DNA from 2 places in the Actinopolyspora sp. BKK2 genome. Region 2 is predicted to be linked to the other one. Evidence: riboswitches for the same ligand, from Rfam matches in the RefSeq annotation. Region 2 holds a riboswitch; the other holds the start of a gene.

Region 1 (4,517 bases), on a different contig from region 2:
GAGCTCAGCAAACGGTACCGCTGGACGATGTGAGCGCGACTGTTCGCGGGGTGCTGACCACGCCACCCGAATGAGTCAACAAGCGGTACCCGTTCGGCGGCGTGATCAAATCGTATTCCTGTCTAGCGTGTGCCGGACAGGATCATTGGTCAGCACGCGGAGGTCCGATCGTGACTTTCAGTGGTACTCGGTTCCTCGACAGCATCGCCGAGCAGGGTATACCCGCGAAGTGGGGACAGTTCGGCGCGCAGATGTCCGCCGACGGTGCGATCGTGACGCACTTGGTGGCGGCCGTGAAGGAGGCCCACGAAACAGGAAGCTCCGAGGCGCGGGACGCGGCGCTGCGCCTGTTCGACGAAAAACGGGACAACCTCGCCGCTGCCCGACAGTTGATCGCTACCCAACTTACCGACTACCGCGAGTCGGGGCGTTGGGCGCGGTTGGACGCGGTGGTCCGATCGGCAGACGTCGACGAGCTGGTCGAGGGTATGCGGGGTCACTTCGGACTGCATCCGTTCCCGATCGCACTCGAGTCGATCCGATTCAACTTCGAGTACGTGCGCGAGCACGGCTTCGAGGAATTCTACCACATGACTGACCAGTACCTCGCTGAGATCGAGCGTCTGACCGAGGAGGGACGGGCAGCCTTCGAGGCCGGTGAGGACGGCGAGAGCTTCCCGCCGTTCTGGCTCTACAAGCTCGACATGGCCAGCGTGGAGGTCCCGACGCACTGCCACATCTGTCAGAACTTGATCACCTATGCGGAGCGCGCACTCGACGAGAGCTGACGCACGAACTCGGCGAGGACGTTCGGCTCGCAGCTCGGCACACTCGGCTCGGTGCTCGCTCATCGCTGCGATCCTCCGGCCGCTGACTTCGCCGCCCGCGCCTCCGACTTCGCGGTTTACTCCTCAACTTTCGCGGTCTCGCCTTCGAGGTGAGCGGCTTCGGCGCTGGTTCGTGCCGCGTCCACGCCGAGAAACGGTCGTTTTCGACATATGTCGCTCCCTCCAATTCGCCCCTTGTGACTACGTCCTAGCCAGTGCGGGTTCGAATCCCGCCGGCCTCACCCTCTCCACCGGTTTTCCCGGCGAACGGTTGGTTCACCGCCCGCTGTCGCGGGGCTTGCCCGCCCCTCGAACAGCACCACGACGCCCGGCACCACGACGGCGCGGTGCGCGCGGCGCGCCCCGCACCGGGTGGAACGCACCGGAAAGTTCCCGCCACATCGGACAACTCCCGTTCCACGGGCTTCTCCCCGGTCACCTCCCCGGTGCCGAGCGCGCTCGGCTGTGGCCAGCCGCACAAAGCATGGACAATCGCCAACATTTGGCAGAAGATCCGCCCGCAGGAAAACCACAACGACGGCGCTCGGGGGAAGTCCGGTGCGAATCCGGCGCTGACCCGCAACGGTGAGCTCGCGTGAGCAAGCCCGAGAGCCCGACGTCGTCGCGGCGCCCTCCCGGAAGCGGACCCGGTGAGGGCGCGGAAAGCTCCACCACCGTCGAGGACTGCGGGGAGGGAGCCCGAGCACGACACCCGTCCCGGGTGGACACGTGCGCGCCGGGTGCCTTCGCGTGGTCTGCAACGCAGAAAGGTCCCCGGGTTGTGCGATACGGCTCAGCTTCGAGCGGCACCGCGCGGGCAACGTCCCGGCAGGCTCCGCCTTCCGCTGCTGTGCCTGCTGCTGGGGGTCGCGCTGCTCGGCTCCGTCGTGTGCGGAGTCGCGCTGGGCCCCACCGGCATTCCCCTCGGCAAGACCGTCGCACTGCTCCGCGAAGCAGTGCGCGGCGGAGTGATCCCGGCCGAGGACGCCGGCATCTACTACATAATCCGGGACGTCCGGTTGCCCAGGGTGCTGCTGGCCGCGGTGGTCGGAGCCGGGTTGAGCGCTGTTGGGGTCGCCACCCAGGCCATGGTGCGCAACGCCCTGGCCGACCCGTTCGTGCTCGGCATCTCCTCCGGAGCCTCGGTGGGAGCCAGCGCGGTCGCGCTGTACGGGATCCTCGGTGCGCTGGGGTTGTACGCCCTGTCCACGGCCGCCTTCCTCGGCGCGCTGTGCGCCACCGCGCTCGTCTACGCCATCGCCCGCACCTCGAACGGGCTCGCCCCGCTGCGGCTGGTGCTGACCGGAACGGCGATGTCCTACGGGTTCTCCGCCGTCACCACGCTGCTGATCTTCCAGGCTCCGAACGGCAACGCGGCCAAGTCCACCATGTTCTGGCTGCTCGGCAGCCTGGGCGGCGTCACTTGGAACTCGCTGCCGGTGGCCACGGTGGTGGTCGCCTGCGGACTCTGCTACCTGCTGCTGTCGGCCCGCAGGCTCAACGCCCTGGCCATGGGCGATGAAACCGCCACCACGCTGGGGGTGAGCCCGGCGCGTTTCCGCCGCGAGCTGTTCGTGGTGGCCGCCGCGGTGACCGGTGTGCTCGTGGCGGTCAGCGGAGCCGTCGGCTTCGTCGGGCTGATGCTGCCGCACCTGGCGCGGCTGCTCGTCGGGGCCGACCACCGCCGGGTGCTGCTGCTGGCTCCCCTCGCCGGTGCGGTGTTCCTGGTGTGGACGGACCTGCTCGCGCGGACCGTCGCCGCCCCCGAACAGCTCCCGCTCGGTGTGATCACCGCGGCGATCGGTGTTCCGTGCTTCCTGCTGCTGATGCGCCGCCGCGGAAACGCGCTGGGAGGTAACTGATGGACCTGGACGTGGAAGGTGTCGACGTGTCCGCGGCGGGCGTGCGACTCGTCCGGGACGTGGACGTGCACGTCGCTTCGGGCGCGCTCGTGGGGCTGGTCGGGCCCAACGGGAGCGGCAAGTCGACCACGCTGCGCTGCGTGTACCGGACCCTGCGCCCCGACCGGGGCGAGGTCCGGCTCGGCGGCTCGGACGTCTCCGCGATGTCCCTGCGGGAGAGCGCCCGCCTGATGGCCGCGCTGACCCAGGAGTCCCAGTCCGAATTCGACTTCACGGTCACCGAGGTCGTCGAGATGGGCCGCACCCCGCACCGCGGAACGGGGCGGGAGGAACGCGACCGCGCCCACGCGGAGGCGCTGCGCGCCGTGGGCTGCGCGCACCTGGCGGAGCGGAGCGTGCTGTCGCTTTCGGGCGGTGAGAAGCAGCGGGTGCTCATCGCGCGAGCGCTCGTGCAGCGACCGGAGCTGCTCGTGCTGGACGAACCCACGAACCACCTCGACATCCGGCACCAGCTGGAGGTGCTGTCCCTGGTGCGCCGGCTGGGCATGACCACGCTGACCGCGCTGCACGACCTCAACCTGGCCGCGGCCTGGTGCGACCAGGTCTACGTGCTCAGCGGCGGGCACGTGGTGGCCGGTGGCCCTCCCGGGCAGGTGCTGACCCCCGAAGTCGTCGGCGACGTCTTCGGGGTGCGCGCGCACGTCGTCCGCCACCCCGACAGCGACGTCCCCCAGCTGCTGTTCGCCCCGGCCACCGGCTCCGGCACGGCCGAACCACCGAAAGGATGAGATCCACAGTGCGCATCCGGCGGAAAGCACTCGCAGGCGTTTCCCTGCTGATGTCCGGTGTCCTGCTGCTCGGGGGGTGCGGCGCCAGGGTGGCCACCACGTCCTCGGGCGAGCCCCCGGAACGCTTCCCGGTGAGGTTGGACAACTGCGAGCGGCAGCGCACTTTCGACCGGCCACCGCGGAGGGTGGTCACCAACGACATCGGGATCACCGAGATCATGTTCGCGCTCGGGCTCGAGGACAGGATGGCCGGCTACTTCCTGTCCGACGGACAGCGCAACGGGGTGCGGAGCTCGCCCTGGTCCGCGAAGTTCGAACGGACACCGCACCTCGGCGAGGAGATCGGCATGGAGGGGGTCCGGGCCGCCGGGGCGGACATGGTCTTCGCGGGCTGGAACTACGGGTTCGGCGAGACGGAGCGCTTCACCCCCGAACGCCTGGAGAAGGCCGGCATCGACTCCTACGTGCTCAGCGAGTCCTGCCGTCGGAGCGGTGCCCGGGACGCGCGCGGCATCATGCCCCCGCTGCGGGCGCTGTACACCGACATCCGCAACCTCGGCGAGCTGTTCGGGGTGCGGCAGCGGGCCGAGCGGCTGGTCTCCGAGTACCGGAGCACCATCGCGCAGGCGCGCGAGAGGAACGCCGGAGGGGACACTCCCAGCGTCTTCCTCTACGACTCGGGCAGGAGTGAACCCGTCACCTCGGGAAACGGCGGGGCCGCCGACCAGATCATCCACAAGGCTGGTGGGGAGAACATCTTCCGCGATCTCGACGACAGCTGGACCACGGTCAGCTGGGAAACCGTGCTGCGCGCCGACCCGGACGTCGTGCTGATCAACGACTACGGAGGAAGGAGCGCCGCGGAGAAGATCGACTTCCTGCGCGGGCACCCCGCCGTCTCCGAGCTCGAGGCCGTCCGGCGGGGACGTTTCCTCACCCTGCCCTACGCCTCCCTGGTGGAGGGGCCGCGCAACGCCTCGGCGGTGCGCGAGATCGCCCGCTTCCTGGACGACGTTCCCGCTGACGACTGAGGCGTTCCG
Region 2 (4,517 bases):
CGGAGCTGACCCGGTACCCGGAGGCACCGGCCAGCACTTCCACCACCGGACCGCGCGGGCGGCCGCAATGACGCGAGCAACCGACCCAGTGCACCGGCAGGTCCCCGGGAGCCACCGCAGCACCGCGGGCCGCGCTGTACGCGGCGTCCCGGTGCACGTCGGCCAGGGACTTGGCACAACCGGGATCACCCGCGCAGGCGGTCACACCGTTGAACGGCGAGGACGGATCGACGATCAAACCGCACGAGCGCAGTTCGGAAAACCACGAGCGGTGCTCGTGCTCGCGGACTCCCGGGAGGACCGCGGTCCGCCACGGCGTCAGTCGAACGGCACCGGACGCGGCTTCGGCCGCTCGTATGATGCTATGCATCTGCGCGGGGGACAAGCGTCCCAACGGCGCCCCCACGCCGAGGGCCACCTCTCCCCCGGTCCGCGTGAGGACCCCCACCGAGGGTTTTTCCTGCTGATCCCGCCGAACCCCGAAGGGCGGTGTGACTTCGACAACGGTGCCTCCCGCACGCCCCGATCGAGCACGCAGCGTGTCCGCGAGGTTTCCCGTTGTGTCCAGTTCGGCAACTCGCCAGACGCCGCCCCCCTGGCGGTCCCGCTCCGCGAGGAACTCCTCCGCGGCGAGAACGGCCGTCTCCGCGGCCTCGGCCGGCCTCACTCGCGCGCCCGAGTCGTTCCCCCCGAGCAGCACCGCGACCGTCTCCCCGTCCAGCGGAAGCAGGCCCACGTCACCGCGCAGCCGCGACACGTCCCCGCTCCCGTCGTCCACTGTGAACAGGAAACGCCCGGAGAGCTCGGCCAACCGCGGAGTCGAGCAGATTCCCCGGTCCAGCTCACGCACGACCCGCTGCACCGGCAACCAACCGGGGTCGTCCAGCCCGGCACCGGGACTGGCCACTATGTTCCGCACCCGCTCGTGGGTCAGCGAGGGAAGCAGTCCCACCGCGCCGATCCGCCGCCCGAGCTCCTCGGGGAACTCGACACCGCGCAGCTGGAGATTGGCCCGCGAGGTGAGCTCGACCGTGGAGTTGCCCAGCTCCTCCGCGGCCGTGACCAGCACCCGCAGCTGCTCGGTGCTCAACGTCCCGCCGGGGACGCGGATCCGCGCGAGACCACCGTCGGCGGCGGGGTGGACCTGGAGCGCACCCGGGCAGGCGTCCGGCCTGTCCCGTTCGGAAGCGAAACCTTCGGACATCGCGGTGATGCTACGGACCACGGAAGTGTGCCACGAAACACGCCGGGGAACGGGCTTCGTCACGTCGGCTTGACTGGAGATCGGCCCGTTCCCGAAACTGGACGGCGTATCCGCGGCGGTGACGGAGGAAGCCGGTGTGAATCCGGCGCGGTCCCGCCACTGTCACCGGGGAGCGAACTCCAAGCACGGTCACTGTCGAACGACGATGGGAAGACCGGAGGGAGCCAGGATCCGGGAGCCAGGAGACTCCTGCCGCCGCGACCGTCAGCAAAGGGGCGAGGACCCCTGGGAAGGTTCCTGATGCAGCGTACGACCGCGCGTGCATCGCGCGCCTGTCCTGGTCGACCGCCCCGGTTCTCGACGCCGAGGAGCGAGTCGCATGATCCTGCTTCTGTCCACCTCCGACACTGACCTGCTCAGTGCGCGGTCCAGCGGCGCCGACTACCGGCTGGCCAATCCGGCCAGACTCGGCGCGCAGGACCTTCCGGAACTGCTCGAGGGAGTCGACCTCGTGGTGGTGCGGCTGCTCGGCGGCCGCAGGGCCTGGGAGGAGGGGTTGGACTTCCTGCTCGCCGGCCCGCGGCCCGTCGTGGTGCTCGGTGGCGAGCAGCAGCCCGACGCCGAGCTCATGGAGTGCTCCACAGTTCCCGGCGGCGTGTGCGCCGAAGCGCACGCCTACCTCGCCCACGGCGGCCCGGAGAACCTCGAGCAGCTGCACAACTTCCTCTCCGACACCGTCCTGCTGACCGGCCACGGCTTCGCGCAGCCCGCCGAGACCCCGACCTGGGGGAGGCTGGACCGCACTCCCGGCAGGCAGGACGGCCCCACAGTGGCCGTGCTCTACTACCGGGCCCACCACATGGCGGGCAACACCGCCTTCGTGCACACCCTCTGCGAGCAGATCGAGGACGCGGGCGGCCAGGCGATGCCCCTGTTCTGCGCCTCGTTGCGCACCCCCGACCCCGAGCTGCTCGAAGCACTGCGCGGCGCGGACGCGCTCGTGGTCACCGTGCTGGCCGCAGGCGGGAGCAAGCCCGCCGTGGCCACGGCCGGCGGCGACGACGAGGCCTGGGACGTCGGGGCGCTCGCCCAGCTGGACATCCCGATCCTGCAGGGGATGTGCCTGACCAGCAGCCGTTCCGCCTGGCAGGACAACGACGAGGGTCTCTCCCCGATGGACATGGCCACCCAGGTGGCCGTTCCGGAGTTCGACGGCAGGTTGATCACGGTTCCGTTCTCGTTCAAGGAGAACGACTCGGAGGGCCTTCCCGTCTACGTGGCCGACGCGGAGCGCGCGGCCAGGGTCGCCGGGATCGCCGTGCGGCACGCCCGGCTCCGCCACGTCCCGCCCGAGCGGAAGCGGCTCGCGCTGATGCTGTCGGCCTACCCCACCAAGCACGCCAGGGTGGGCAACGCGGTCGGCCTGGACACGCCGCTGTCCGCCGTGCGGCTGCTGCGCGCTCTCGGGGAGGCGGGCTACGACATCGGCCCCGCTGAGGGACCGGACGCTCTTCCCGGCGTGGCGGCGCAGGACGGTGACGCGCTGATCCACGCGCTGATCGCCGCGGGAGGCCAGGACCGGGACTGGCTGAGCGAGGAGCAGCTCGCAGGCAACCCGATCCGCGTGCCGGCCAAGCGCTACCGGGAGTGGTTCGACTCCCTGCCCGAGTCCCTGCGCTCCGACATCGAACAGCACTGGGGCCCTCCGCCCGGAGAGCTGTTCGTCGACCGCTCGCAGGACCCCGAGGGCGAGATCGTGCTCGCGGCGATCAGGGCGGGCAACATCGTGCTCATGATCCAGCCCCCGCGGGGCTTCGGGGAGAACCCGATCGCGATCTACCACGACCCGGACCTCCCGCCCAGCCACCACTACTTGGCCGCCTACCACTGGCTGACCGACGACTTCGACGCGCACGCGATGGTGCACCTGGGCAAGCACGGCAACCTGGAGTGGTTGCCGGGCAAGACGGCCGGCATGTCCGCCTCCTGCGCCCCGGACGCCGCCATCGCCGACCTGCCGCTGGTGTACCCCTTCCTGGTCAACGACCCCGGTGAGGGGACCCAGGCCAAGCGCAGGGTTCACGCCACGCTGGTGGACCACCTGGTCCCCCCGATGGCGCGCGCGGAGAGCTACGGCGACATCGCGCGGCTGGAGCAGCTGCTCGACGAGCACGCCAACATCACGGCGATGGACCCGGCGAAGCTTCCCGCCATCCGCAGTCAGATCTGGACGCTGATGCAGGCGGCCAAGCTCGACCACGACCTGGGGTTGGAGGAACGTCCGCACGACGCCGAGTTCGACGACATCCTGCTGCAGGTCGACGGCTGGCTGTGCGAGGTCAAGGACGCCCAGATCCGCGAGGGGCTGCACGTGTTCGGGGACCCGCCCGCAGGCCAGGCCCGGGTCGGGCTGGTGCTGGCGATGCTGCGGGCCAGGCAGATGTGGGGCGGTCAGCAGGCCGCCGTGCCCGGGCTCCGCGAGGCCCTCGGCCTCTCCGAGGACGGTTCGGAGGCGCGGGAGCGCGTGGACGACGTCGAGTCCCGCGCCCAGGCCCTGGTCGAGGGCATGGAGCAGCACGAGTGGCGCGCCGAGGCGGCCGAGACCGTGTGCCGGTCGGTGCTGGGCGAGGACCCAGGACAGGTGGTCGAGGTCCTGCAGTTCGCCGCGACCGAGGTCGTCCCGCGGTTGAACGACACCACCGACGAGATCGGTTCCACCCTGCACGCGCTCGAAGGGGGCTACATCCCCTCCGGTCCGAGTGGTTCCCCGCTGCGCGGGCTCGTCAACGTGCTGCCGACCGGACGCAACTTCTACTCGGTCGACCCGAAGGGGATCCCGAGCAGGCTGGCCTGGGACACCGGCTACGCCATCGCGGAATCGCTGCTGGACCGCTACCGCACCGACAACGGCGAGTGGCCCGGATCGGTCGGCCTGTCCGTGTGGGGAACCAGTGCGATGCGCACCTCCGGCGACGACATCGCCGAGGTGCTCGCCCTGATCGGTGTGCGCCCCACCTGGGACGACTCCTCGCGCCGGGTCAACGGGCTCGAGGCCGTCCCGCTCGAGGAGCTCGGACGTCCCCGGGTGGACGTCACCGTGCGCATCAGCGGGTTCTTCCGGGACGCCTTCCCGCACGTGGTCAACCTGATCGACGACGCGTTCCAGCTGGTCTCCGATCTCGACGAACCCGACGAGTGGAACTTCGTCCGCGCGCACACCCGTGCCGACATCGCCGAGCACGGGGATCGACGGCGCGCGACCACGCGGATCTTCGGCTCCAAGCCCGGCGCCTACGGCGCGGGGATGCTGTCG

Evidence for each region. Region 2 has a riboswitch for cobalamin ahead of cobN (cobaltochelatase subunit CobN). Riboswitches for the same ligand answer to the same signal wherever they lie in the genome.
Region 1: it holds a riboswitch for cobalamin, as region 2 does, so the genes downstream of both, G9Q41_RS13645 (iron ABC transporter permease) here and cobN (cobaltochelatase subunit CobN) in region 2, are expected to answer to the same signal.

The regions. Positions count from the first base shown of each region.
Region 1 covers NZ_JAANTE010000005.1:321,570-326,086, reverse strand. The annotation lists gene hisS (histidine--tRNA ligase) at 1-74, shown strand, start outside; gene G9Q41_RS13650 (hypothetical protein) at 171-788, shown strand; cobalamin riboswitch at 1,321-1,463, shown strand; gene G9Q41_RS13645 (iron ABC transporter permease) at 1,673-2,689, shown strand; gene G9Q41_RS13640 (ABC transporter ATP-binding protein) at 2,689-3,477, shown strand; gene G9Q41_RS13635 (ABC transporter substrate-binding protein) at 3,474-4,508, shown strand.
Region 2 covers NZ_JAANTE010000003.1:461,795-466,311, forward strand. The annotation lists gene cobG (precorrin-3B synthase) at 1-1,204, opposite strand, end outside; cobalamin riboswitch at 1,293-1,476, shown strand; gene cobN (cobaltochelatase subunit CobN) at 1,584-4,517, shown strand, end outside.